Regions from separate parts of the Arhodomonas sp. KWT2 genome, predicted to be linked through region 2. Evidence: predicted binding sites of a transcription regulator. Region 2 holds the regulator's gene; the other holds the start of a gene.
The links. Region 2 encodes FNR, which switches genes on or off when oxygen is low (the NO sensors DNR and NnrR bind a similar motif). Its sites were predicted from a motif close to TTGATNTANATCAA; they were not measured.

Region 1: the regulator FNR is predicted to act here: its motif matches at 8,167-8,180, upstream of ACEZHJ_RS09670 (nitrate/nitrite transporter).

The regions. Positions count from the first base shown of each region.
Region 1 is NZ_JBHFPQ010000043.1:69,824-84,048, forward strand. Features, by position in the region: gene narH (nitrate reductase subunit beta) at 1-1,405, opposite strand, end outside; gene ACEZHJ_RS09660 (nitrate reductase subunit alpha) at 1,402-5,154, opposite strand; gene ACEZHJ_RS09665 (NarK family nitrate/nitrite MFS transporter) at 5,240-6,649, opposite strand; gene ACEZHJ_RS09670 (nitrate/nitrite transporter) at 6,715-8,097, opposite strand; gene ACEZHJ_RS09675 (type IV pili methyl-accepting chemotaxis transducer N-terminal domain-containing protein) at 8,325-10,178, shown strand; gene narL (two-component system response regulator NarL) at 10,175-10,822, shown strand; gene ACEZHJ_RS09685 (hypothetical protein) at 10,892-11,314, opposite strand; gene ACEZHJ_RS09690 (SH3 domain-containing protein) at 11,453-12,409, opposite strand; gene ACEZHJ_RS09695 (ProQ/FINO family protein) at 12,675-13,139, shown strand; gene ACEZHJ_RS09700 (hypothetical protein) at 13,271-13,492, shown strand; gene ACEZHJ_RS09705 (assimilatory sulfite reductase (NADPH) flavoprotein subunit) at 13,642-14,225, shown strand, end outside.
Region 2 is NZ_JBHFPQ010000051.1:10,594-24,818, forward strand. Features, by position in the region: gene ACEZHJ_RS15540 (NAD-dependent succinate-semialdehyde dehydrogenase) at 1-846, opposite strand, end outside; gene ACEZHJ_RS15545 (pyridoxal phosphate-dependent aminotransferase) at 1,046-2,257, shown strand; gene ACEZHJ_RS15550 (MFS transporter) at 2,680-3,897, opposite strand; gene ACEZHJ_RS15555 (aspartate aminotransferase family protein) at 4,049-5,314, opposite strand; gene ACEZHJ_RS15560 (isocitrate/isopropylmalate dehydrogenase family protein) at 5,402-6,559, opposite strand; gene ACEZHJ_RS15565 (phasin family protein) at 6,702-7,079, shown strand; gene ACEZHJ_RS15570 (sulfotransferase) at 7,253-8,464, shown strand; gene ACEZHJ_RS15575 (glycosyltransferase) at 8,461-9,576, shown strand; gene ACEZHJ_RS15580 (polysaccharide deacetylase family protein) at 9,564-10,277, shown strand; gene sufT (putative Fe-S cluster assembly protein SufT) at 10,324-10,875, shown strand; gene ACEZHJ_RS15590 (hypothetical protein) at 10,957-11,238, shown strand; gene fnr (fumarate/nitrate reduction transcriptional regulator Fnr) at 11,290-12,069, opposite strand; gene ACEZHJ_RS15600 (phosphatidylglycerophosphatase A) at 12,340-12,810, opposite strand; gene thiL (thiamine-phosphate kinase) at 12,807-13,772, opposite strand; gene ACEZHJ_RS15610 (DUF2889 domain-containing protein) at 13,769-14,225, opposite strand, start outside.

The DNA.
Region 1 (14,225 bases), on a different contig from region 2:
TGCTGAGCTCCCGGTGGTTGGTGGGGATCACGAAGCGGTCCTCGTAGTTGGCAATGGCCATGACCTGGTACATCTCCTCCATGGCCGCCTCGCTGAGGCCCACCTGCTCCAGCAGCTCCCGGTCGGTGACGCCGTCGACGGTCTGGCGCCGGCGGTAGAGGCGCATGGCAAGCATGCGCCGGAGCGCCGAGGCCACCGGGCGCTCGTCGCCGGCGGTGAGCATGTTGGCGAGGTAGGTCAGCGGGATGCGCAGGCTCTCCACGTCCGGGATGAGGCCGTCAAGGCCGACGTGGCCGGCGTCCGCCGCGGCGCTGATCGGCGAGAGCGGCGGCACGTACCAGACCATCGGCAGCGTGCGGTACTCCGGGTGCAGCGGGAAGGCGACCTTCCACTCCATCGCCATGCGGTAGACCGGCGAGACCTTCGCCGCCTCCAGCCAGGAGTCGGGCACGCCGTCGCGGCGGGCCTGGGCGATGACCTCCGGGTCATTGGGGTCGAGGAACACCCGCAGCTGGGCCTCGTAGAGGTCCTGCTCGCTGGCCGTGGAGGCGGCCTCCTCGATGGCGTCGGCGTCGTAGAGCATCACCCCGAGGTAGCGGATGCGGCCCACGCAGGTCTCGGAGCAGACCGTGGGCTGGCCGGCCTCGATGCGCGGATAGCAGAAGGTGCACTTCTCCGACTTCCCGGACTGCCAGTTGTAGTAAATCTTCTTGTACGGGCAGCCGGAGATGCACATGCGCCAGCCCCGGCACTTGTCCTGGTCGATCAGGACGATGCCGTCCTCCTCGCGCTTGTAGATCGCCCCCGACGGGCAGCTCGCCACGCACGTGGGATTGAGGCAGTGCTCGCAGAGACGGGGCAGATACATCATGAAGGTGTTCTCGAACTGCCCGTAGATCTCCTTCTGCACGTTCTGGAAGTTGTAGTCCTGGGAGCGCTTCTCGAACTCGCCGCCGAGGATCTCCTCCCAGTTCGGCCCCCACTCGATCTTGTCCATGGGCTTGCCGGTGATCGCCGAGTACGGCTTGGCCGTCGGCTGGGCCTTCGACTCCGGGGCGTTGTGCAGGCGCTGGTAGTCGAAGTTGAACGGCTCGTAGTAGTCGTCGATCTCCGGCAGGTCCGGGTTGGCGAAGACATTGGCGAGCACCCGCCACTTGCCGCCGATGCGCGGGCGGATGCCCGCGCGGTCACCGCGGCCCGTGCGCTGCCAGCCACCCCGCCAGCGGTCCTGGTTCTCCCAGTCCTTGGGATAACCGATGCCGGGCTTGGTCTCCACATTGTTGAACCAGGCGTACTCCATACCCTCGCGCGAGGTCCACACGTTCTTGCAGGTCACCGAGCACGTGTGGCAGCCGATGCACTTGTCGAGGTTGAGTACCTTGCCGATCTGTGCGCGCACCCTCATCGCGTGTACTCCTGTTCCAGAATGCTTTCGTCGTCGCCTTCCAGCCAGTCCACCTTGTCCATCCGCCGGACGATCACGAACTCGTCGCGGTTGGAGCCGACCGTGCCGTAGTAGTTGAAGCCCCAGCTCTGCTGGGCGTAGCCGCCGATCATGTGGGTGGGCTTGAGCACCGCCCGGGTCACGGAGTTGTGGATGCCGCCGCGGGCGCCGGTAATCTCCGATCCGGGGGTGTTCACGATGCGCTCCTGGGCGTGGTACATCATCGTCATCCCGTCCGGGACGCGCTGGGAGACCACCGCCCGCGCGACCAGCGCGCCGTTGGTGTTGAACACCTCGATCCAGTCGTTGTCCTCGATGCCGGCACGCTTGGCGTCACCCTCCGACATCCACACGATGGGCCCGCCGCGGGAGAGCGTGAGCATGAGCAGGTTGTCCGAATAGGTGCTGTGGATGCCCCACTTCTGGTGCGGGGTGATCCAGTTGAGCACCAGCTCGGGGTTGCCGTTGCCCCGCTCGCCCAGCAGCGGCCGGACGGTGCGCGTGTTCACCGGCGGACGGTAGGTGGTGAAGCCCTCGCCGAAGGCCCGCATCCACGCGTGGTCCTGGTAGAGCTGCTGGCGGCCGGTGAGCGTGCGCCAGGGGATGAGCTGGTGGACGTTGGTCCAGCCGGCGTTGTAGCAGACCTCCTCGGACTCGATCCCCGACCAGGTGGGCGAGGAGATGATCTTGCGCGGCTGGGCGACGATGTCGCGGAAGCGGATCGACTCGTCTGCCTTGTGCGCTGCCAGGTGACTGTGCTCACGGCCGGTGAACCGCTCCAGCGCCCCCCAGGCCTTGACCGCGACGTGGCCGTTGGTCTCCGGGGCGAGGCTCATCACCGTCTCGGCGGCGTCGATGGCGGTGTACATCTTCGGCCGGCCCTTGTGGTGCTCGCCGTCGTGCCAGCGGCCGTTGAGGCGGCCGAGGAACTCGACCTCCGCCTCGGTGTTCCAGCTGATGCCCTTGCCGCCGTTGCCGAGCTGGTCCATGAGCGGGCCGAGGGCGGTGAAGCGCTCGTAGAGCGCCGGGTAGTCGCGCTCGACCACGGCGATGTTGGGCATGGTCTGCCCGGGCACCGGGTCGCACTCGCCCTTGCGCCAGTCCTGAACGTCATAGGGCTGGGCGAGCTCCGCGGGGGTGTCGTGGAGCAGCGGCACCGTGACCAGGTCCTTCTCCACGCCGAGGTGACCGGTCACCAGCTCGGAGAACCGCTTCGCCAGGTCGCGGTAGATGTCCCAGTCGCTGCGGGACTCCCACGCCGGGTTCACCGCCTCGGAGAGCGGGTGGATGAACGGGTGCATGTCCGAGGTGTTGAGGTCGTTCTTCTCGTACCACGTGGCCGTGGGCAGAACGACGTCGGAGTACAGGCAGGTGGTGGACATGCGGAAGTCCAGCGTCACCAGCAGGTCGAGCTTGCCCCGCGGCGCCTCGTCGTGCCAGGTGACCTCCGCGGGCTTCTCGCCGTCGTCGAGCTCATGGAGGTCCTCGGCCTGGACGCCGTCGCTGGTGCCGAGCAGGTGGCGCAGGAAGTACTCGTGGCCCTTGCCGCTGGAGCCCAGCAGGTTGGAGCGCCACACGAACATGTTGCGCGGGTAGTTTGCCGGGTCGTCCGGGTCCTCGCAGGCCATGTGCAGGCGCCCGGAGCGCAGCTGCTCGACCACGTAGGCCTTGGGGTCCTCGCCCGCCTCGATGGCCTCGCGGGCCACCTCCAGGGGGTTGCGCCCGAGCTGGGGCGCGGACGGCAGCCAGCCCATGCGCTCGGCACGGACGTTGTAGTCGATGAGGCTGCCCTGCCAGTCGTCGGCGTCGGCCAGCGGCGAGAGGATCTCGTCGACGCGCAGCCGCTCGTAGCGCCACTGGTCGGTGTGGGCGTAGAAGAACGAGGTGCCGTTCATCTGCCGCGGCGGCCGGGCCCAGTCGAGGGCGAAGGCCACCGGCAGCCAGCCGGTCTGCGGACGGAGCTTCTCCTGGCCCACGTAGTGGGCCCAGCCGCCCCCGCTCTGGCCGACGCAGCCGCACATCACCAGCATGTTGATGATGCCGCGGTAGTTCATGTCCATGTGGTACCAGTGGTTGAGCCCGGCACCGAGGATGACCATGGAACGGCCGTTGGTCTTGTGGGCGGTCTCCGCGAACTCCCGGGCGACCTGCACCACGTCGCGGCGGTCGACGCCGGTGATGTGCTCCTGCCACGCGGGGGTGTAGGGGAGATCGTCGTCGTAGCTCGAGGCCACGGCATCGTCGTCGAGGCCGCGGTCGAGGCCGTAGTGGGCCATCATCAGGTCGTAGACCGTGGCCACGCGGGCGGTCTCGCCGTTGGCCAGGGTCACGCGGCGCACCGGCACGCGGCGCTCGAGCACGTCCGGGTGCTCGGTGCTGTTGAAGTGCTCGTGGGCGATGCCGCCGAAGTACGGGAAGGCGACGGTGGCGACATCGTCGCGGCTGTCGAGCTGGCTCAGGCGCAGGGAGATCTCCCGGCCCTGGCCGTCGCGCTGCTCCAGGTTCCAGCGCCCGCTCTCGTCCCAGCGGAAGCCGACGGAGCCCTGGGGCACGACCACCTCGTCGCTGGCCTCGTCGAAGGCGACGGTCTTCCAGTCCGGCTTGCCGTCCTCGCCCAGGGCCTCGGCGAAGTCCGCCGCCCGCAGGAAGCGTCCCGGCACGGTGTGCCCGGCGTTGTCGTCGAGGCGCACCAGGAAGGGCATGTCCGTATAGCGCCGGCAGTAGTCGACGAAATAGTCGCTGGGATTGTCGAGGTGGTATTCGCGCAGGATCACGTGGCCGAGGGCCATCGCCAGTGCGGCGTCGGTGCCCTGCTTCGGCGCCAGCCAGCGGTCGGCGAACTTGGTCGCCTCGGCGTAGTCCGGCGAGACGGTGACCATCTTGGTGCCGTTGTAGCGCGCCTCGGTCATGAAGTGGGCGTCCGGGGTGCGCGTCTGCGGCACGTTGGAGCCCCACATCATGATGAACTTCGAGTTGTACCAGTCCGCGGACTCGGGCACGTCGGTCTGCTCGCCCCAGGTCATCGGCGACGCCGGCGGCAGGTCGCAGTACCAGTCGTAGAACGACAGGCACACGCCGCCGAGCAGCGAGAGGTAACGCGTGCCCGCGGCGTAGGAGAGCATGGACATGGCCGGGATCGGCGAGAACCCGGCGATGCGGTCCGGCCCGTAACGCTTGATGGTGTGGATGTTGGCCGCGGCGATGAGCTCGGTGACCTCGTCCCAGTCGGCACGCACCAGCCCGCCGAGCCCGCGCACGGACTGGTAATCGCGTACGCGCTCGGGGTCCGAGGTCAGTGCCGCCCAGGCGTCCACCGGGTCATTGTGCTCGGCACGCGCCTCACGCCATGCCCGCAGCAGCCGGCCACGGATCATGGGGTACTTCAGCCGGTTCGCCGAGTAGATGTACCAGGAATAGCTCGCCCCGCGCGGACAGCCCCGGGGCTCGTGGTTGGGCAGGTCGGGACGGGTGCGCGGATAGTCGGTCTGCTGGGTCTCCCAGGTGACCAGGCCGTCCTTGACGTAGATCTTCCAGGAGCAGGCGCCGGTGCAGTTCACCCCGTGGGTGGAGCGCACGATCTTGTCGTGCTGCCAGCGCTGGCGGTAGGCCTTCTCCCACGAGCGGTCCTCGTAGGTGGTCTGGCCGTGGCCGTCCGCAAACTGGTCCTGGACCTTGCGGAAGAACATCAGGCGGTCGAGAAAGTGACTCATGGTCGGGCCTCGTTCAAGCGTTGTCTGTCGTCATCGGGGCCGGCCGGGACCCGCTCTGGGGGCGGGCCTCCGGCAGGGACCGTGCTCAGCAGGGGATCTCCGCGTCGTGACGCTCGTAGAACCACCACGTCACGACGACGCAGGTGACGTAGTACGCGACAAAGGCGTACAGGGCGGCGGTCGGACCGCCGGTCAGGGCGATGGACGTGCCGTACGCCTTGGGGATGAAGAAGGCACCGTAGGCCGCCAGCGCCGAGCTGAAGCCCAGCGTCGCCGCCGACTCCTTGTTGGCGTCCTTCACGGCCTGGGCCCGTGCGGCCTCGTCCTTGCCCTCGCTCCAGCGCCCGTGCTGGGTGTGGAAGATGATCGGGATCATCCGGAAGGTGGAGCCGTTGCCCACGCCGGTGGTCACGAACAGCACCATGAAGGCCAGGAAGAAGCCCCAGAAGTTGCCCGCGGTGCCCATCACCGGCAGGAAGTAGACCACCCCGAAGACCGCGGCGATCATCACCACGAAGTTCCACAGCGTGACCCGTGCACCGCCGATCTTGTCGGCCATCCAGCCACCCACGGGGCGGATGAGCGCACCCACCATCGGCCCGAGGAAGGCGTACTGCAGCGGGTCGACGTCGGGGAACTGGGTCTTGATGAGCATGGGGAAGCCGGCGGAGTAGCCGATGAAGCTGCCGAAGGTGGCGATGTAGAGCCAGCTCATCAGCCACTGGTGCTTGCGCCGGAAGATCACGGCCTGGTCACGGAACGAGGCCCGCGCCGAGGCCACGTCGTTCATCCCGAACCACGCGATCACGGTGAACAGCACGATGAACGGCACCCACACCAGCCCGGCGTTCTGCAGCCACAGCCGGCCGCCGTCCGCGAGGGTCTGGTAGGAACCGAACATGAACGACAGCGAGCCGGTGGTGATCACCGCCGGCACCACGAACTGCATCACCGACACGCCCAGGTTGCCGAGACCGGCGTTGAGGCCGAGGGCGGTGCCCTGCTGGCTCTTGGGGTAGAAAAAGCTGATGTTCGCCATGCTGGAGGCGAAGTTGCCGCCGCCGAAACCGCACAGCAGCGCAATCGCGGCAAACTCCCAGAAGGTGGTGCCCGGGTCCTGCACGGCCACGCCCATCCACAGCGCCGGCAACGCCAGCGAGGCCGTGGAGATCGCCGTCCAGCGGCGGCCGCCGAAGATCGGCACCATGAAGCTGTAGAAGATGCGCAGGGTCGCGCCGGAGAGCCCCGGCAGCGCCGTGAGCCAGAACAGCTCATTGGTGGTCAGGGTGAAGCCGATGTTGTTCAGCCGCGTCGCCACCGCGCTCCAGACCATCCACACGCAGAAGGCCAGCAGCAGGCAGGGGATGGAGATCCAGAGGTTACGTGTGGCGACGGCCTTGCCCTCGCGCTCCCAGAACTCGGCGTCCTCGGGGCGCCAGTCGGTGAGCACCCGGCCCTGGTGCCCGCCCTTGTTTGCCGTGTTATTGATGGCCATGGTCGATAACTCCCGATGGTTGCTTGCAGCGGCCGGGGCGCTCACCCCGGCCGCCGTGTTTTCTTTCAGGCGCGGGCCCCGGCGCCCGAGCCGCCGTGCTCGGGGGTGGAGGCCGACGCGGACTGACCGTGTCCGGCCTCACCCTGCTCCTGGATCTCCGGGAGGTAGCGGTAGCGCTCCTCGGAGAGCTCGGGAATGCGCCGGCGCTCCATGCGGCGGATCGCCACGTGCATCCAGATGAGCATCACCGCGACCAGCACGAACAGCACCATGTAGGAGCTGGTCCACACGCCGGTGAGGTCGAGCACGATCCCGAAGAGGATGGGCAGGAAGAAGCCGCCAAGACCGCCGATCATCCCCACCAGACCGCCGACGGAGCCGACGTGGTCGGGGTAGTAGACCGGGATGTGCTTGTAGACCGCGGCCTTGCCCAGGGACATGAAGAAGCCGAGCAGCACGGTGATCGTCACCACACCCCACAGCGGCATGGCCAGGCTGAACGCGATCGGGCCGTTCTTGCCCTCGACCACGTAGCGGGTCTCCGGATAGGCGAGCAGGAACAGGCACACCAGCGAGGCGATGAAGGTGAGGTACATCACCGTGCGCGCCCCCAGGCGGTCGGAGAGATAGCCGCCGAGGGCACGGAAGACGCTGGCGGGCAGCGAGTACAGCGCGGCGAGCGTGCCGGCGACGCCGATGCTGAGCCCGTAGGCGCCGACGTAGTAACGCGGCAGATAGGAGGCCAGGGCGACGAAGCCGCCGAAGACGAAGAAGTAGTACAGCGCGAAGCGCCACACCTGCACGTAACGCAGGGGCTCGAGCTGGGTGAGCGCGGAGGTGCCCCGGGCACCGGCCTTCCGCCGGGCCACGGTCATCGGGTCCTCCTTGGTGAGCACCCAGAACACAACCGCCATGATCGCCAGGATCACCGCGTAGACCTCCGCGGTGCGCTCCCAGCCGAGGGCGACCAGCAGGAACGGGGCACCGAAGTTGGTCACCGCCGCACCCACGTTACCCGCGCCGAAGATCCCCAGTGCCGTGCCCTGGCGCTCCTTCTCGAACCAGTAGGAGGTGTAGGCGATACCCACGATGAACGAGCCGCCGGCCAGGCCCACACCGAGGGCGGCGATCAGGAACATCCAGTAGGTGTGCACGTAGGAGAGCAGGAACACGCACACCGCGGTAACGAGCATGAGGATGCTGAACACCCGCCGGCCGCCGTACTGCTCGGTCCAGATACCGAGAAAGATCCGGCTGATGGAGCCGGTGAGCACCGGCGTCGCGATCAGGATACCGAACTCGGTCTCGTTGAGCCCGAGCTCCTGCTTGATCTTCACCCCGAGGACCGAAAAAATCGTCCACACCGCGAAGCACACGGTGAACGCGACGGTGCTCAGCGTCAGCGCCCGATACTGATCGGGCCTCGTTACGCCTTCCAGGTTCTTCATGGCAGCCTCCCTGACACGAGGGGAATGATTGACTGGGTGTCAGCGTGGGCTCGTGAAGGCGGGCGCCCCTTGATCCAGGTCAATCATGAATCTCCAATATTCCCGGAAAATCAGTTACATATATATTACTGGGTATCCCGGAATAGCATGCCAAGTCACTGTTACTTCAGGTGAAAAACCCTCTGGAATACCACTTTATGGGTAGAACGGATGAAGGGAGCGGTTCATTGGAGGTAGAGACGGACGGCTCGTGGCCCCTCGGGTCACTCTCCCGCCGCTCGCTGCTGGTGCGCGTGGGACTGGCGATGACGGCCATATCGACGCTGGCGATCGTGAGCATGCTCACCTCTATCATCATCGCGGAGACGGCCAAGGGTGACGCCGCGGCGATCAACATCGCGGGCACCCTGCGCATGCAGACCTACCGCCTGGCCGATGCCCTCCGCGCCGACGCCCCGGACGAACGCCTGCGCGAGTACGTCCGCGAGTTCCGCGAGACGCTGGAGGCGCCGGCGCTCACCGGTGTGATCCCGGACGAATCCACACACCCGCTGACCGAGACCTATCACCGCGTGCACCGGCGCTGGGACGACGAGCTCGCCCCGGAGGTGACCGGCGACGCCGCAGGCCGCCAGCGCTACCTGGCCCAGGCCCGGGGCTACGTGGGCCGCCTGGACAGCATGGTGCGGCTGCTCCAGCAGGAGGCGGAGAAGAAGATCCAGCTCCTGCGCCTGGCCCAGGGCCTGAGCCTGTTCGTCACCATCGCGCTGGTGTTCTTCAGCATGTACCGCATCCTCACCGACGTCGTACCGCCGCTGCGCGAGCTCGTCCGCGTGGTCGAGGCGGCGCGCCGGGGCGACCTCGGCGCGCGCACCAGCTATCGGGGCGACGACGAGATCGGCCTGATATCGCGCACGTTCAACCGTATGGCCGCCAACCTGCAGGCCATGTACGGCAACCTCGAGGAGCGCGTGCGCTACAAGACGGCACGCCTGGAGGAGAGCAACCGCGCGCTGCAGGTGCTCTACGACACCGCCCGGCGGCTGAGCCAGCACGCCGACCGGGACGCGGACTACGCCGATGTCCTCGCCCGCCTGGAAACCGCCCTCGGCGTGGGGCCACTGGCGCTGTGTCTCACCGGCGGGGGCGGCTCTCGCCGTATCGTCGCCGCCGACGGATCCGGGGCCGTCGATGCCCCGCCCTGCCCCGCGGCGGACGCACTACCGGCGCCGGGCGGCGCCTGCCTGGTGGGGGACGGCGTGCTCGCCGTGCCGCTGGCGGAGGGCGATGACCACCACGGCGCCCTGCTGGTGCGCCCCCCGGGCGGCAATGCCCTGCCCGACTGGCAGCTGCGCCTGTGCGAGACGGTGGCCGGCCACATCGCCACCGCCCTGGGTCGCCAGCGCCGCGAGGCCGACCGGCGCCGGCTCGCACTGATGGACGAACGGGCGGTGATCGCCCGGGAGCTCCACGACTCCCTCGCCCAGGCACTGTCGTACCTCAAGATCCAGACCGCCCGGCTGGAGGCCCAGCTCCGCGGCGACCCGGTGGACCGCCCGGCGGCGGCGGCGATCCTCGCCGAGATCCGCGAGGGCCTCAGCAGTGCCTACCAGCAGCTGCGCCAGCTGCTGAGCACCTTCCGCCTGCGCCTCGGCGAGGGCGGCCTGGAACAGGCCCTGACCGCCGCGGTCGACGAATTCGCCGACCGTGGCGGCATCGGCATCACCCTGGATCACCGGGTCTCCGACGGCATGCTCACCCCCAACGAGGAGCTGCACACCGTGCAGATCGTGCGTGAGGCCCTCGCCAACGTCGTCCAGCACGCCAACGCCCGCCACGCCCGCGTGCGGCTCTGCCCGGAGGGCGACCGGATCGTGGTCACCGTGACCGACGACGGTACCGGTATGCCCCCGGAGCCACACCGGAGGAACCACTACGGCACCACCATCATGCAGGAGCGCGCCCGCGGGCTCGGCGGGGAGATCACCTTCGGAAACGCCCCCGAAGGCGGTACCGTGGTACGACTTGCCTTTCAGCCCGCCCTGCGCCGCGGTGGGCCCGGACCGGGAGTGAACGAATGAACGACGAGCTCACGCGGGTACTCATCGTCGACGACCATCCGCTGTTCCGCCGGGGCGTGCGCCAGCTCCTGGAGATGGACCCCAGCCTGAAGTGCGTGGGCGAGGCGGCGGACGGCGAGACCGCCGTGCGTCTGGCCTGCGAGCACGAGCCGGACCTGGTCCTGCTGGACCTGCAGATGGAGGGCATGGACGGCCTCGCCACCCTGCGCGCGCTGCGTGAGCACGACCGCCATGCACGGGTGATCATGCTCACCGTCTCCGACAGCGAGGACGACGTCATGGCCGCCCTGCGCGACGGCGCGGACGGCTACCTGCTCAAGGATATGGAGCCGGAGGACATGCTCGAGCGCATCCGCGAGGCGGCCACCGGCAAGCTCGTGCTCAGCGACCGGCTCACCCGGCTGCTGGCCACCGCCATCACCGGCGGCCGCGACCACGACAGCGCGCGGCTCGCCGAGCTCACCTCCCGCGAGCGCGAGGTCCTCGGCGGCATCGCCCAGGGGCTCAGCAACAAGCTCATCGCCCGGCGGCTGGATGTCAGCGAGGGCACCGTGAAGGTCCACGTGAAGAACCTGCTGCGCAAGCTCGGGCTGAAATCCCGGGTCCAGGCCGCGGTATGGGCGGTGAATCAGGGGCTGCGCTAGACGGCCGGCGTGGGAGGCGGCGGGGACGTCGGGACGACCCGGGAGCGGGCCGCCCCGGCTCGGGGACGGTCAGTGGACGGTGGCCTGGCGCTCGCGGGTCTCCTTGAGCACCCCTACCACGTCCTGCTCCCAGCTTTTCGCCAGGGGGGACTGCGCGACGATGGCGGAGACCTCGTCGTCACTGACCGGTGAGCCGCCCTCGTCCTCCACGCTGACACGCATGCGCTGTTCGTCACGCAGCTCGTAGGCACGCTCGCCGCTCTCGGAGTCACCCACGCGCAGGGTGACCTCGTCGCTGTCCACCACGGCGCGCCAGTTGACCTGCGCCATCCAGCCCTGGGCGTTGGAATAGATGGATACGCCCGCAAGCTCATGGCGCTCGTCACGCTGGTCGCCGTCGAGGACATGGACACTGCTGGTCATGTGCTCGAACGGGGCGTCCTCCAGCATGCGCTTTAGCTGCTGCTTGGGGATCGAGTGGTCGCGATTCATCAGCGTCACCTGGGGTTGAGCGCATCGGGTTTGTTCAATGATATGCGTTCGCCACCCCCCTAACACAAGCCCGCCGGTGCGATCCGGGGACCGCACCGGCGGAGGGAGAATCACCGGCTTGCTGCCGGCGAGCGGCGGCTACTGCCGCGTGACGTAGTCGGAGTGCACCCAGCCGTTGCGGCCGCTGTTCTGCACCTGAACCTGCCACCATGCCCCCTCACGCTCGCCGGTCGGCACCACCGGCGTACCCTCGGCGAGGGTGGTGATCACCGGCGCCGAACCGTTCGGCCCGGAGCGCAGATTCAGCGCCGCCGCGGTGACATAGACGCCCTTGTCCTGGCGCTGGGAGCTGGGCTGGATCGCGCGCATCTGGCTGACCAGGTTGTTGTGGGCGTCGACGAAGGCGGCAATCACGATCTTGCCGATCTCCGTGTCCTGGTAGGAGCCGCCACCACCGGCCACGCCACTGGCCCAGCCGAAGCCGCCGAAGCTCACGTCCGTCTTCTTCGCCGTGCCGGTGGCCGCGGCCTCCTGCACGCCGGTACGGATATTGGTGAGCAGCAGCGTGGTCTGCGCCTCCAGGTTCTCGGTCTTCACGCCACCGGCGATAGCGCCCGCGACGCCGGGCAGCAGCGCACCGAGACCGCCGAAGCCGCCGCCGGAGTCCGGGTCCTTGAACGCCACGTTGGGCGTGAGGATGAAGTCCGCCGCGGCCATCTGGCCCTTGCCCATGTTGCTGCCGGACTGCAGCTCGCCGCTCTGGGCGAGCCGGCGCTCCTCGCGCAGCGCCTGCGAGGCCTGGCCCCGCTCGACCACCTTGAAGCAGCCGCTCTGGGCCATCATCACCCGGATCAGCGGCAGCGGACTCTGCAGGCCGGCGTCACGCAGGCCATTGTAGTTGCCCTCGTACAGCGCGGCGGTACCGATCGGCCGGCTGCAGCGAACGAGGTCCTTGGAGGCGTTCTGCGCCCCCGCCGCGCCCCCCGAACCCGTGACCGTCGACGACGCACCGCCGAGCACCGGGTTGGTGTTGCAGCCCGTCAGGGCCACCGCCATGGCGACCGCACCGGCCGCCGCCCAGAGTTGCTTACGCATTAGTCCCCTCTCCTTAAGTCATCCAACAGCAGGAAAATCCGATCCGCCGGCGCGCCGGCGGCACCGCTGCCGGGGAAAGACCGCCCCGGAAACATTTCTGATTGTGTAGCGCAAGGCTACACCGCACGGCTTGCGCCGTGCCAGACACACACCGGCAGCGGCGCCCCCTGCGACGCGGGACTATGCCCGGCGGCGCGGGTGCAGTATGCTTCGCAAAAATCGAACGTTGCCGGCAGAGCACGCGCGCGGATAGGCCCGAGAACCCATGTCCAATACCCCCAACCAGAAACGCCGCCGCGCCGAGCGCGCGCGCGACTTCCTCGAAGTGCTGATCGACCGTCATCCGAATGCCCTGAGCCGCGAGCGCGACCATGTGCGCCCGCTCGCCATCGGCATCCAGGAGGCGCTGCGGGCCGATCTCGACGCCGACGGGGAGCTCGACGAAACGCCCAACTGGCTGCTCAAGCAGGCCCTGGCGCGTTATACCCATTCGCCCGCCTACCTCGAGGCGATCATCGCCGGTCATCGTCGCGTCGGCCTCGACGGCGCCGATGCCGGTGCCGTCACCGAGGAGGCCGTGGCCCACGCGCGCACCCGGCGCGACGAGCAGAAGGCGCGTGCCGCCGAACGCCGTCGGCAGGCGCGCAAGTCCCGCAAGCGCGGGGACGGGCAGCAGAACGTGCAGGAGCGCAAGCTCCAGCGCCTCGCCGACAAGTTCAACAGCCGGTGAGCGCCGCTTGAAACGCGGCTCAGGCGCCCCGATAACCCGGGACAACCGGACAGCCGGCCCCCGCCGGCGCGCGTCCGCGCCAGTGACCCCATGCGTGACCAGCACCTCCAGGGAGGCCCCACGAACCTGCCATGACCGCGACCAGTAACTCCCCCCGCGCCGCCCGGCCGCAGATCGATCTCGACGGGCTGAGCATCGAAGAGCTCCAGGCGCTGCAACAGCGGGTCGACGCCGAGCTCGACGCCCGCTCTTTCGAAGAAAACCTCCGCCGCGAGCTCGATTCGCACATGCGCCGTCAGCAACGCACCGCTCCCTCCGGCGGCACGCCGCGCGGCGGATCACGCCGGGCGTGACGGGCACAGGCCCCGCCGGAAGGTGTTCCGGGCCGTTCAACAATCTGTTAATGCATAAACACATAAAGATTTATACTTTTTCGATCTAAACAGCGCCGGTCTATGCTGTCCGCCAGCTCGCCAAGAGGGATCCAGCGGAGGACGACAGCATGGCGCAAGGCCCCTTACTCGAGACTAACAGCCCGCTCAGCGCCGAGCAGGCCGAGCAGCTCAACGCGCTTATCGCCTCCCTGCGCGACGACCAGATGACCTGGCTGAGCGGCTACCTGGCAGGCCTGTCCACGGCCAGCCCCGCCGCCAATGCCGAGTCCGGCGCGCGCACCGCACCCGCGGGCGAGGCGCTGCCGGAGATCACCGTCCTCTATGGCAGCCAGACCGGCAACGCCGAGGGCATCGCCGAGCTCGCGGTCGAGCGCGCGGAGGCCCGCGGCTTCGCCGCCCGCCTCGCCGACATGGCGGACTTCGGCAAGAAGGACCTCAAGGCGGCCGCCAACCTCATGGTCGTCGTGAGCACCCACGGCGAAGGCGACCCGCCGGACACCGCCGAGGCCGTCCACGAGCTGGTAAACGGCCGCAAGGCACCCAAGCTCGCCGACGCCCGCTTCGCCGTGCTCGCCCTCGGCGACTCCAGCTACGAGAACTTCTGCCAGACCGGCCGGGACTTCGACACCCGCCTCGAGGCCCTCGGCGCCGAGCGCGTGCTCGAGCGCGTCGACTGCGACGTCGACTACGA
Region 2 (14,225 bases):
GCCGCCGCGGAACTTGTTGCCCATGAGGTTATCGGCGGCGGCGTCCAGGTCGGCATCGTCGAACACCAGGAACGGCGCGTTGCCGCCGAGCTCCAGGGTCAGGCGCTTGATCCCGGGCGCGGCCTTCTCGATGAGCTCGCGGCCCACCTCGGTGGAGCCGGTGAACGAGAACACCCGCACCGACGGGTGCTTGAGCAGGGTGTCGGAGATCGTGCCCGCCGAGCCCATCACCAGGTTCACCTTGCCCGCGGGCAGGTCCAGCTCCCGGTCGAGCAGGGTGAACAGCGCGATCATGGTCAGCGGCGTCTTCGACGACGGCTTGATCACGCTCGCGCAATCCGCCGCCAGCGCCGAGGAGAGCTTCTTGGCGATCATGCCGATGGGGAAGTTCCAGGGCGTACTCAGCGCCACGACCCCCGCCGGACGCTGATGGACCGTCCAGGTGCAGTTCTTGGGGTGCTCGTCGATGGTGCGCGGGCGCAGCTCGTCGATGTGCTCGCCGCAGTAGCGGAAGAAGCCCGCAGCGTAGTCCACCTCGCCCTGGGCCTCGGCCAGCGGCTTGCCGTGCTCCATGGTCAGGATGCGGCCGATCTCCTCGCGGTTGGCACGCAGCACCTCGTCGATCTTCAGCAGCCATTCCCGGCGCTTCTCGAAGCTCGCCCGCTGCGCCAGCGCCCCCTCGGCGGCACGCACCGCATCGAGGGTGTCGTTCTCGCCCATGCCCGGGAACTCCGCCAGGGTCTCTGCGTTGGCGGGGTTGGTCACGGTGATCGGGCGCGACTTGCCGTCGGTCCACTGACCGTTGATGTAGCCCGCGATACGGGGCAGTAACGGCGATTCGATCATGGTTTTGCTCCCTGGGTGGATGCCCGCGCGCACCGGCCGTGCACACGGGTGTATCTGGGCACTGACAGCGACAGTACTCACCGCCCGTCAGGCGCGTCAACATGCGCGTTGTGCGCATCGGAAAAGACCTATTGACCCCCCGTGTGAGGGGGGTCTAACGTCGAAGCGTTAAACCAACACAACAGGGGAGACGAGGCCGATGGTCAATCCGGTGGAGATGGACCAGTACGAGCACACCGCGGCACCGATGTTCAGCCCGGCGCTGCAGGCGATTCCCATGCCGGGTATCCGCCGGATGATCAATATGGCCGCGCAGATGGATGACGTCATCCATCTGTCCATCGGCCAGCCGGATTTCCCGACGCCCAAGCACATCGTCGACTCGTACGTGGACGCCCTGCGCGCAGGCCAGACCGGCTACACCCTCGACGCCGGCCTGCCGGAGCTGCTCACCGCGCTCAAGGACTACTACAGCGAGCGCTACGACCGCGAGCTGGTGGAGGAAAACTTCCTGGTTACCACCGGCGCCACCGAGGCCATGTACCTCGCGCTCACCGCCACCGCGGCGCCGGGACGGCAGTTCATCGTCGCCGACCCGACCTTCGTGCTCTATGCGCCGCTGATCCGGATGAACGGCGGCGAGGTGAAGATCATCCCCACGCGTGCCGAGAACGGCCACCAGATCGATCCCCAGGAGGTCATCGACGCGATCGGCTCGCGCACCTTCGCGATCGTGCTCAACTCCCCCAACAACCCCACCGGGACGGTCTACCCCAAGGAGACCGTCGAGGCGATCGTGCAGGAAGCGGCCTACCGCGGCGTATACGTGTTCGCCGACGAGGTCTATGACCACCTGCTGCTCGACGAGATGGACTTCCCGAGCGTGATCTCGTGCACCTCGGACCTCGATCACGTCATGTCCATCTCCAGCTTCTCCAAGACCTACAGCATGGCAGGGCTGCGCATCGGCTGGATCATCTCCAGCCAGGGCGCGATCAAGAAGCTGCGGCGCTACCACATGTTCACCACCACCGTGGCCAACACCCCGGCGCAGTGGGCGGGCGTGACGGCACTGACCGGCGACCAGAGCTGCGTGAACGAGATGGTGGCCGAGTACCGCCGCCGGCGCGACCGCGTGGTGGAGCTCGTCAACCAGACCCCGTATCTCAGCGGTTACGTGCCCCAGGGCGGGTTCTACATCTTCCCGTCGCTGCCCCCGCACACCGACGGCGGCCAGCTCGCGCTGCGCATGCTCGAGGAAATCGGGGTGTGCGTGATCCCCGGGGACGCCTTCGGCGAGACCACCTCCAACGCCATCCGCATCAGCTACTCCAACTCGATGGAGCAGATCGAGGAGGCGTTCGAGCGCATGATCCCCTGGCTCGCCGATCAGAAGCTCGGCCCGCGGTAATCGGGCTCATCAACGCCCGGCGGCACCGACCGCCGGGCGTCGTTACGACAGCCGGACAGCGCGTAGGTCGTGCGCCGCAGGCGTGCGACGTGCAGCCCCAGTCAGCGAAGACGTCGCACACGGCCCGTGGCCGTGCCCGACCTACCGCCCCGGGACCACCGGTAGGTCGGCTGCTCCTGGCAGCCGACATCAGCGCCAGCCGCCCGGCACAGTCGACCCGCCGGCGGGGACATCCCGCACGGCTACCTCCCCGGCATTCCGGTGTCACCACCACGGCTGTCGGTTGCCGGGAGCAACCGAGCTACCCGAGCGGCGAGACCACCGCCCACCACGCACCACCCGGCCCCCTACCGTCCGCCGGCGTGCACCACGACTGCCGGTCCGGCACGCCCTGAAGGTCGGTTGCTCCTGGCAGCCGACGATCACCGCCGGCCCGCGTGCACCGCGACGGCAGCGAGGAGCGAGGCGGCCACGACCCACGCGAGCAGGCCAGCGACCACATCCGTCATCGCCAGCCCGGCATCCAGCAGCATGCCCACGACCCCCGGCGCCAGCGCCGTCGAGAGCACCATGAACGACTGGATCAGCGCCCGGATCGCACCCAGGTGGCGGGTGCCGTAGAGCTCGACCCACAGCGCGCCGAGCAGCGTGCCGCCGACACCCATGCTGAGCCCGGCGCAGGCGAGGTACAGCGGCGCCCCCCAGAGCGCGTCCACGCCGATGAGCACCAGCAGTGCCACCGCCAGCGGCGCGAGATAGACCGGCAGCAGCCGCTGGCCACCGGCGCGGTCGACCAGGGGACCGGCGACCAGCAGCGAGAGCACGTGGCACGAGCCGAAGGCGAGGAAGCTGCTCGCCAGCCAGGCCAGCGGCCAGCCCTTCTCCGAGGCCAGGGGCACCTGGTGGATGAACAGAGCGGTCATGGTGAAGGGGGGCGCCAGCACCGCGGGCAGAACGCCGTAGAAGCGCGGGTCGCGCAGCATCTGCCGGCGGCTCCAGTCGCCGTCGCTGCCGGCGGCCGCGCGTTCGCGCTCCACTGCCTCCTGGGCCTCCTGACGGCGGCCGTGTCCCCGCAGCAGCCACATCGCCAGGGGCAGCACCACGGCGAGCAGCAGCAGCGCCATCGCCAGCCACGTCTGCCGCCAGCCCAGCACGGCGATCGCCGCGACCACCACCGCCGGGAACACCGCCTCGCCGGTGGGCAGCCCCAGCGTGGCGACGCTGATCGCCGTACCGCGGCGCTCGTGGAAATAGCGCGCCATGGTGGTCTGCGCGGTGTGCATCATCAGACCCTGTCCGCACAGGCGCAGCAGTAGCAGCGCGACGCCGAGGACGAGCACGTGGTTCACCCCCGCCATCAGCAGGCAGCCCAGGGCCGCCCCCACGAGCACGGCGGCGGAGAACACGCGCAGGTCCACCCGGTCGAGCAGCCGGCCGAGCCAGATCAGGCTGAAGCCGCTGATCAGCGTGGCGGTGGAGTAGACACCGCCGAAACCGCCGTTGCTGAGATTCAGGGTCTCGCGGATCTGGCCGCCGAACAGCGAGATGAGGTAGGTCTGGCCGTAGCCCGAGAGCACGGCCAGGAGGAAACCGAAGCCGAGAAAGCGGCGATTCTCGAGAATGAAGCGCAGGTAGTCCACGTCCGGGCCATTCGCTCCGTATGGGGTGGGTGAGGTCCGCGACCGCGCCGCGGACCACTCGGCCCACACCGGGACGGCGGGGGCCGCAACGAGAAGAGGGGCGTCGGCCCGCAGGCCGGCGCCCCTCCGGTGGCAGGGACGCTGCCCGTCGCTAGCGCGTCGCCTCCAGTGCCGCCTCGAACTGGTCCGCCGCCCAGTCGATCTGCTCGGCATCGACGATCAGCGGCGGCACCCAGCGCACGACCTGACCGCCCCAGGCACCGCACTTGATCAGCAGCAGCCCGCGCCGCTCGCACTCCTTGAGCAGCCGCGCCGAGCGGTCACCATCCGGCCGGCCCTGTCCGTCCACCATGTGGGTGCCGAGCATCAGGCCCATGCCGCTGACGTTGCCGATCTCCGGATAGCGGGTCTTGAGCTCCTCGAGCCGGGCCCGGAGCTGGGCGCCGCGCTCGCGGGCGTTCTCCACCAGGCCCTCCTCGCGGATGACGTCCAGGGTGGCGCTCGCCGCCGCACAGGCCACGGCGTTGCCGCCGTAGGTGCCGCCCTGGGAGCCCATCCAGCCCTTGGCCATCAGCGCGTCCGACGCGCCCATCACCGACAGCGGGAAGCCGCTGGCGATGCCCTTGGCGGTCACCACGACGTCCGGCTCGATGCCGAAGTGCTCGAACGCCCAGTACTTGCCGGTACGGCCGTTGCCCGCCTGGACCTCGTCGAGGATGAACAGGATGCCGTGCTCCCGGCAGCGCTCTTGGAGCCCCTTCATGAAGGTGGTATTCGCGGGGACGTACCCGGCCTCGCCCTGCACGGGCTCGATCAGCATCGCCGCCGTTTCCTTCGGCACGCTGATGGTCTGCAGGACGTAGTCCAGCTCCTTGAGGCAGAACTGGGCCGCGGTTTCCTCGTCCCAGCCGTACCAGTAGGTGTCGGGGAACGGTGCAAACGCGACCCCGCCCATCATCGGCTGCACGCCCTGGCGCACGGGCGAGCTCGAGCTCGTCGTCGACAGCGAGCCCATGGTGCGGCCGTGGAAGCAGCCCCGGAAGGCGATGATGTTCGGCCGCCCCGTCGCCTGGCGCGCGAGACGGATAGAGGCCTCGACCGCCTCGGTGCCGGCGTTGGCGTAGAAGAAGCTGTCGATCGCCCCGGGCATCAGCTCGCCGAGCTTCTCGGAGAGCTCCAGGATCGGCCGGTGGCGGACGATGGCGTACTGCGCATGGACCACCCGGCCGATCTGGCGCTGGGCCGCCTCCACCACCTTGGGGTGGCAGTGGCCGGTGCTGAGCACGCCGATGCCGGAGGTGAAGTCGAGGTAGCGCTCGCCACTCTCGTCGTAGAGATACACCCCCTCGCCGCGCTCGGCGAGGACACCGCTGGACTGCTTGAGCAGCGGCGAGAGATGGCCTTCGTGTTCGCTCATTGATGCCTCCTCACTGCCTGCCGGCGCCCGTCCGGGGCCGGTCGTTGACCACGATCTCCCGACACTACGCCGGGCGGTTACGCGCTTTCAATCCAGGCGCGCAAGCACCGCCGCACCGACCTCGTCGGTGGGACGCACCCGCGTGCCGTGCTCGGCGAGGTCCGCCGCGACCGCTGCGCGCAGCCGCCGGCCCGCCTCCTCCGCCGCCGGGTCCTCCTCGCCCATCCAGTCCAGCATCATCGCGGCGGTGAGCATCATCGCCTGCGGGCCCGCGAGGTTGCGCCCGGCGATGTCCGGTCCGCTGCCGTGGGTGGGCTCGAACATCGGCGGCTGGCTCCGGTCCGACGGGTTGATGTTGCACGACGGCGCCACCCCCATGCCGCCGGAGAGCACCGCGGCGAGGTCCGTGAGGATATCGCCCTGGAGGTTGCTCGCGACCACCACGTCGAAGGCCCAGGGGCTGGTGACGAACTTCATGCACGCAGCGTCGACGAGCTCGTGGTGGGTGGCGATGTCGGGATAGTCGGCGGCGACCGTCTCGAACACCTCCGAATAGAGCTCACCCCAGTGGCGCAGCGCGTTGCGCTTGGTCACCAGGCACACCTGGGCCCGCGCGTCGCTGCCGTCGGCGGCGGTGAAATGACGCTCGCCGCGCTTGCCCTCGGCCCGTTCGGCGGCGCGCAGCCGCGCGCGCTCGAAGGCGTGGCGGATGATCCGCTCGGTCCCCCGGCGCGAGAAGACCTCCACCTGGGTGGCGATCTCGTGGGCGGTGCCCGGCGCAAGACGTCCGCCCTGGCCAACGTACTCGCCCTCGCTGTTCTCGCGGATCACGAGCATGTCGATGTCGCGGGCCCGCTCGTCGGCGAGGAACTGTGGCGCGCCGTCGAGCAGGGTCGCCGGGCGCTCGCACGCCCACTGGTCGAAGCCCTTGCGGATATCGAGCAGCGGCGACAGCGAGACGGCGTCCGGCAGCCAGTAGCGCTGTGGATCGTCACGCGGACCGGGATCGCCGAGGGCGCCGAGGAGGATCGCATCGAAACGCGCCAGGCGCTCACGCCAGTCGGCCGGCCAGAGCTCGCCGTGATCCCGGTGCCAGGCGGTGGAGGGCCAGTCGAACCGCTCCATCTGGAGATCGACGCCGCCGGAACCGGCAAGGCGCTCCAGCGCCGTCACGGTCTCCCGCATCACCTCGGGGCCGATGCCGTCGCCGGGGAGCACGGCCACACGCCAGGACGATCGCGCCATCTCGGGCCTCCTTCGCATGAAAGTAGATGGACCGCGTAACGATACCAGACCCCGGCCGACGAGCGGCGCCCAACGGATGTTGCGATGCACAAAAACCACTGCTATGTTGCACTGCAACAGCAACGGACAGTGGGAGGCTCCCATGTACGAGCAGATGATCAAGCAGATGTTCGACCAGATGAACGAGGCGGGCGAGCCGGCCCGGCGCTTCGCGAAGACGGCGATCGACCACGCCGAGAAGGCCGCCAGCCGCCAGATCGAGTCCGCGCGGACCTATGTCGGCCTCGGCGTCGAGCAGCTCCGGGCGGCCAGCGCGGTGCACGACGCCGCCAGCCTGCAGGACTACGTCGGTCGTCAGCAGGATATCGCGTCGCGCTTCGGCCGCCGCGTGACCGACGACCTCGAGGCCTTCGCCGGCATGGGCCGCGCGCTGGCCGAGTCCGCCGGCGGCTCCGCCCGTCGGACCCGGACGCGTCGCGGCAAGAGCACGACGGGTCAGGGCAAGTCCGCCGCGGCCTGAGGCGGACAATCGGCCCTGTGGCCGATTGGCGCAACCAGGCTCTCTCCCCTCCTTCGCCCCGTGCATCCCGCGGGGCGATTCTTTGTCCGCGCCCCGCATCGTCATCGAATCGTCACCGCTGCGTCATACAACGTGATGGCGCGAGGCGGCACCGGCGCGCATGCTTGCCGGCGATGATCCGGCCCGACACCAACCCCACCCTGTGGCTGATGCGCCGCGCGCTGCGCCGCTACGCCACCCTCGTGGCCACGAGCCTGCGGCCCGGCGCGATCGTGCGCCCCCGCCCGCGGCACCTGCTCACCCGCGGCGCCCTGCTGCTGGCGTTTCCGCCATTCTGGCTCTATCACACCGTCGGGCTGGCCCTCGACGAGGTCCTGTTCCGCGGCTACCGGCGCACGCCGGTGACGTCGCCGGTGTTCATCCTCGGCGTGCCGCGCAGCGGCACCACTGCGCTGCACGCGGCCCTCGCCGAGGACGGCCAGTTCACCACCTTCCGGGCCTGGGAATGCGTGTTCGGGGTGTCGGTGACGTGGTGCCGCTTCTGGGCGGCGGTGGGCCGCCTGGACCGCGGCCTCGGCGCACCGCTGGTACGGCTGCGCCGGCTGGCCGAGCGCCGGCTGTTCGCCGGACTGGACGACACCCATCCGGTACGCGCGGACGCACCGGAGGAGGACTACCTGGTACTGCTGCCGGTGCTGTGGTGCTTCGTGCTGGTGGTGCCGTTCCCGGATGCCGGCTGGCTGTGGCGCTTCGCGGCCTTCGGGGAGGCCCTGGACCGGGACGAACGCGCGGCGCTCGGCGGCTTCTACCGGGACTGTCTGCGCCGCCACCTCCATGCCCGGGGTGACGGCCGGCGGCTGCTGTCGAAGAACGCCGCCTTCGCGCCCCTGACCGACACGCTGCTCACGCTGTTCCCGGACGCCCGTATCATCGCCTGCGTGCGCGAGCCGGCCCGGGCCCTGTCCTCCCAGCTCAGCTGCCTGGAGCCGTCGCTGCGCGTCTGCCACGGCGATTACGACTCCGGGGCGTTCAACGCCCGGCTGGCGGCCCGTTTCGCCGGCTACTACGATCACCTGTTCGCGGCGCTGGGCCGTACCGCGCCCGGCACGGCGGTGTTCCTGCCGCTGCCCGCCCAGCGCACGCGGCTGGCGGCGAGTGTACACCGGATCTACACGATCCTGTCCCTGCCGCTGGCACCGGCGTTCGAGGCCCGCCTCGACGCGCTGGACGGACAGGCACGCACCCACTGCTCCCGCCACCGGCACGACGCCGGTGACGGCGACGCGTTCACGGCCACGCTCTCACCCGCGGCACGACGGTTCGACTACACGGCGACCGTCCCGATCCCCGCGCACGAGCTGACCGATCGCCGGAGAACGGCATGAGCGCGGTGCCCGTTACCGCCGCGCGGCCGCGCGTGGCCGTGGTCACCGACGCCGGTGCCGGGCGCAACGGCGTCGGCACCTACTACCAGGACCTCAGCGACGCCCTCGCCCCGCACCTCGATACGATCACCACCATCGGCCCGGACACCGGTAACGGTCTGCGCGAGTGGCTGTCGGTGCCACTGCCCGGCGACCGCTCCCAGCGGGTCGGCGTCCCCGATCCGAGGGCCCTCGCCCGGCGCCTCGCGGAGATCGCGCCGGAGACCGTGGTGATCGCCACGCCCGGCCCCTACGGTCTCCTCGGCGCCCGCGCCGCCCGCCGGCTCGGCGCCCGGGTGGTGTTCGGCATGCATACCCATTATGCCGCCCTGGGACGACTCTACTGGGGGGCGCTCCGCGGCACGGCGGGGCGGCTGGGCCTGCGTGCCTGCAACCGCCACCTGCTGCGCCGCGCCGATGCGGTCATGGCGGTCTCGGAGGGGATGCGGACACTGGCGGCGGCCGACGGCGCGCCGGCCGTGCGGGTGACGGGCACCCCCCTCGGCCCGCCGTTCCTGAACAGGCCCGTCCGGCCAGCGAGTGGCCGGCTCGAGGCCGTGCTCTTCGTCGGCCGCCTGGCCGCGGAGAAATCGCTGCCCGAGGTGCTGGCGGCGGCCCGTGCACTGCCGGGCATCCGGTTTTCCATCGCCGGCGAGGGACCGCTTCGCACCCGGGTGGAGGCCGACGCCGCGGCCCTCCCCAACCTCGACTACCTCGGCTGGCTCCCGCGCGAGGCGGTGGCCGCCGCACTGGACGACCACGACGCGCTCGCCCTGCCATCACGGCTCGAGGCCTTCGGCACCGTTGCCCTGGAGGCCCTCGCCCGGGAGCGCCCGGCGGTGGTCTCCGCCGGCTGCGGCATTCGCGACCGCGCCGAGCTCGCCCCCGGTCTCCACCCTATCGCTGAGCATGAGGACCTGACGGCCGCCCTGCGACGACTCGACGGCATGGCGCCGGCCGTGCTCCGCCACCGCACCCGGGAGGCCCGGGCGGCGGTCTCGCGACTGCAGGCGCAGACGGTGGCGGACTGGCTGGCCGTGATCGCCCCGGGAGCGGGCCCGTGCGGGCCGTAGTCTCGATCCACGACGTGATGCCGGAGACCCTGGCGCCGGTGCGCGAGCAGCTCAGCCTGCTGGCGCACCACGACATCGCCCCGGTGACCCTGCTGGTCGTGCCGGGGCGTGACTGGCCCCCCGACGGGCTCGCCCGGCTTCGCGAATGGCGCGCACGCGGACACGTCCTCGCCGGCCACGGCTGGCACCACCGCGCCACGGCTGTCCGGGGCTGCTATCACCGCCTGCACGCCGCGGCGCTCTCGCGCCAGGCCGCCGAGCACCTGGCCCTGGACGCCGCGGGGATACGTGCGCTGGTCCGCCGCTGCCGCACGTGGTTCGCGGACAACGACCTCGGCCGCCCGGCCCTGTACGTCCCGCCGGCCTGGGCCCTGGGCCCGATCCGTCCCACGGGGCTCGCCGACCTCGGTTTCCGCTACCTGGAGACCCTCACCGCCGTGCATGATCTGCGCACCGGTCGGCGGCGGCGGCTACCGGTCATCGGTTTCGAGGCGGATACGCCCGCGCGGGCGGCGGCGCTGGGCACCCTGGACGCCGTGTTCGGCCGCTGGCCGGGACCGGTGCGCATCGCGCTGCACCCGCGGGATCACCGTCTGCGCCTGCGCGGGACTCTGCTGCGACGGCTCGCCGCGGTACGCGACCCCCTGGACTACGACGGACTGATGGCCGGAGCGGATTCTGCATACCCGCACGCTGGGTGATAGAATTCCGACCAAACCAGTCCAGTTTCAGGTAGCGGAGGCCGTCATGCAGGCGCAACCCAACGAACCCGTGGTCTTCGAGCGCGACTGCGACGCCGCGCTGATCCCCTCCGGCGACACCGGCGTGATCCCGAAGGGTGCCGAGGGCATGATCACCCAGGCCCTCGGCGGCAGCTACACCGTCTACATCCAGGGCAACCTCTTCCGTATCGACGGCAAGGACGCGGACGCCATCGGCAAGGAGCCGGAGGCGGCCCCCGAGCTGCCGGACGACGCCTCGGACGCGGACGTCGAGCAGCTCGTCTGGGACCAGATGCGACGCTGCTACGACCCCGAGATCCCGATCAATATCGTCGAGCTCGGCCTCGTCTACACCTGCCAGGTGTCGCGCCGCGACGACGGCAGCCGCTCGGTGGCCATCGAGATGACGCTCACCGCCCCCGGCTGCGGCATGGGCGACATCCTCGCCTACGACGTACGCGAAAAGGTCCTGCAGGTGCCCACCGTGGAGGACGTGTCCGTGGAGATCGTGTTCGACCCGCCCTGGTCCTTCGAGATGATGTCCGAGGCCGCTCGTCTGCAAACGGGGATGATGTGATCGCCGACACGGAACCCAGGCGCCGATGGGGTTGTCCTTGCAGGCGGGGCGGGTGACGACGCAAGGGGAGGAGCGCAGGCAATGAAACGCACAGTGATCAGTGCCCTCGTCACCATGGCACTGCTGGCCGGGGTGGCCGGCATGTCGGGGCTTGAAGGTCTGGACGCCCGCATCGCCCAGCTGCGGGAGAACTGGGTCGCCGCCCAGGCGACACCGAACGAGGAGGTCAAGGAAGCGAAGATCTCCCGGCTCAACCGGGAAACGGCGAAGCTCGTGGCCCGCTTCCCGGATAACGAGACGGTGCTGCACTGGCACCGGGCCCTCGTGCACGCCGAGCGCCACTACATGCGCGGCGAGACCTGAACGCAGGCAGGGCGGGTGCCGCGGCGCCCGCCCGGCACCCGGGACCTGTACTCACCCCCTGCCGGAGCGCACGTCCCGATCAGGCGCCTCGTTGCGGGACTGCCCGGCAAGATGCCGGAGCGTGCGCACGTCCTCCAGCGACAGCTCTTTGCCGTGACTGGCGATCCAGCCCCGCTCCTGGAAGCGGCGGAACAACCGGCTCATGGTCTCCGGCGCCACACCCAGATAGTTGCTGAGCTCGGAACGCGACATCGGCAGCCGGAACCGCCACGGTGACAGGCCGCGGCGCGCGAACCGCTTGGACAGGCTCAGCAGCACGATGGCGAGCCGCTCCTCGGCGCTGCGGTTGGCCAGCGCATGGAGCATCTCATGATCCGAGAAGATCTCCTTGCTCATCAGCCGCAGGAGCTGGCGCTGCAGGCCCGGGATACGCGTCGACAATGCCTCCAGACGCTCGAACGGCACCTCGCAGACCGTGGTGGTCTCCAGCGCCTGGGCACCACAGGGGTGGCTGCCCTCGTTGATGGCGTCGAGCCCCACCACCTCGCCGGGTAGGTGGAAGCCCATGATCTGCTCCTCGCCGCTCTCGGAGAGCGTGTACGTCTTCAACGCGCCGGTGCGCACGACGTAGATCGCGCCGAAACCGTCGCCGGTTCGGTAGAGGTGCTCGTGACGCTTGATGGGCCGGCGTGGCTGCACGATCTGGTCGAGCCGGTCGACGTCCTCGGTCTCAAGGCTCACCGGCAGGCACAGCTGCACGAGCCCGCAATCGTTGCAGGCACTGCGCAGCCGCGCCACCCGGAACTCGCCGGGGTTGGGCTGGTCGCTCATGTCGCACCCTGGGTGAGTGGCAGTCCTTGGTTGTTCATCATCAGCATACGACATCACCCACGGCGGAGCACAGCCCGTTCTGGGGGTATTGTCAGGCCTCAGCTTGCCTGTCTGCACTCGTGGCAAGGCGCGCTGAGCGATGTGTAGCGGCGCTACATGAGCGAAGCGCAACGCCGCGCACGGGCGCAGACAGGCGAGCCCGAAGGGAGCTGCGGGGCTCTGAGACCTGAACAATACATCCGGAACGGCTGTAAGACGCACCGCACCGTTTCAGCCCAGCAGGGCCAGCGCGAGGTGCAGGCAGACCGCGGCCGGCACGGCGGCGAGGACGTCGTCCAGCATGATGCCGAAGCCCCCGTGCAGGCGCCGGTCGAACACCCGGATGGGCCAGGGCTTGACGATGTCGAAGACGCGGAAGGCCACCACACCCGCCGCCACCACGGCGGGGCTCTGCGGTGCCAGCGCCAGGGTGGCGGCCAGCCCCACGAACTCGTCCCAGACGATGGCGGGATGGTCGTCGACGCCCACCGCACGGGCGGTGACACCGCAGATCCAGCAGCCGATGACGAAGGCCGCCGCGAGCACCGTGGCATAGGCCCACGCCGGCAGCAGGCCGAGGGCCCAGACCAGGGGCGCCGCAACAACCGTACCGGCGGTGCCCGGGGCCCGCGGGAGCAGGCCGGACCCGAATCCCAGGGCGAGGAACTGGCGCGGATCGGCGAGACGAAACCCCGCGCTCATTCGCCGGTCCCGTCGAAGTGCCGGTAGCCGGTGCGCCCCGCGGCAAGCGGCGCGCCGTCCGCACCGACGAGGGTCACGGCCGCGGCACCGGCGGTAATCACGCCAACGGGCGTCACCGCCACGCCGGCATCCGCCGCACGACGCCGTAGGGCCTCGCCGGCGTCCGCCGGCGCGGTGAACAGCAGCTCGTAGTCGTCGCCGCCGCTGAGGGCGTAGTCCAGCGCGGCCCCGCCGCGCGCGGCCAGCGCGGGTGACAGCGGGACGTCGGCGGCACGCACCGTCGCCGCCACCCCACTGCGCTCGCACAGGTGGGCGGCATCGGCAAGCAGCCCGTCGGAGACGTCCACCGCGGCGGTGGCGAGCCCGCGCAGTGCCCGCCCGAGGGCGATCCGGGGGGTCGGCCGGTGGAGCCGCTCGATCAGGGGGGCCACGTCGTCTCCGCGCTCGCCGGCCTGCCAGCAGGCCAGCCCCGCGGCGGCCTCGCCGGGCCACCCCGAGACCCACAGGACGTCGCCGGGGCGGGCGCCGTCACGGCGCAGGGGATTGTCCACCGGCCCGCCGACGAACAGCGATGCCGTCAGCCGCTCGCCCCGCGTGGTGTCGCCGCCGATGAGCGCCAGGCCGTGGGTCCGCGCGAGCGCGTCCAGCCCGCCGCGCATGGCGGTGAGCCAGTTCTCGTCCACCGCCGGCAGGGTCAGCGCCAGCAGCGCCCAGGCAGGCTCCGCGCCCATCGCCGCCAGGTCGCTGAGGTTCACGGCCAGCAGCTTGTGGCCGATGCTCGCCGGCGGGGCGTCGGCGGGGAAGTGGACGTCCTCGATCATGGTGTCCACGGCCAGCGCGAGGGTCGTGCCGCCGACCTCGACCAGGGCGGCATCGTCGCCGCAGCCCAGGGTCACGTCGCCGCGCTCGGCCCCCAGGCCGGTGAAGAACCGCTCGATCAGCGCGAACTCCGAGAGGCTCATCCCTGCTCCGGCCGGAACCACTCGGGGTAGAGGGTGGCGATGGCCTCACCGCCGGCACGCCAGCCGTGGCAGCTGTTCATGAGCATCGGGCGACCGTCGCTGTCCGGCGGCGGATGGATGGTCTGGTAGGCGGTGGTGGCGATCGGGCGCAGCAGCTCGAAGAGGTGGGTGCAGCCCTCGACGCTCCCGATGCGTGAGCGAACCGCCTTCATCCAGCCGGGGCCGATGCGCACGCCCACCAGCGACTGGAAGGCAGCGGTCGCGCCGGGGCAGTCCGGGAACGGGGTCGCGTCCATGCTCGCGGCGACCTCGCGGATGGTGAGGTCGTCGTCCAGGGTGACGCGCAGCGCCATGTCGTGCACCGGCTCGCCGGGCGCGAGCTCGCCGCGGAAGCGCAGCCGGAAAGCGCCGTCCTTGACGTCCGTGAGTCGGGCCTCGATCTCCCAGAGGCCG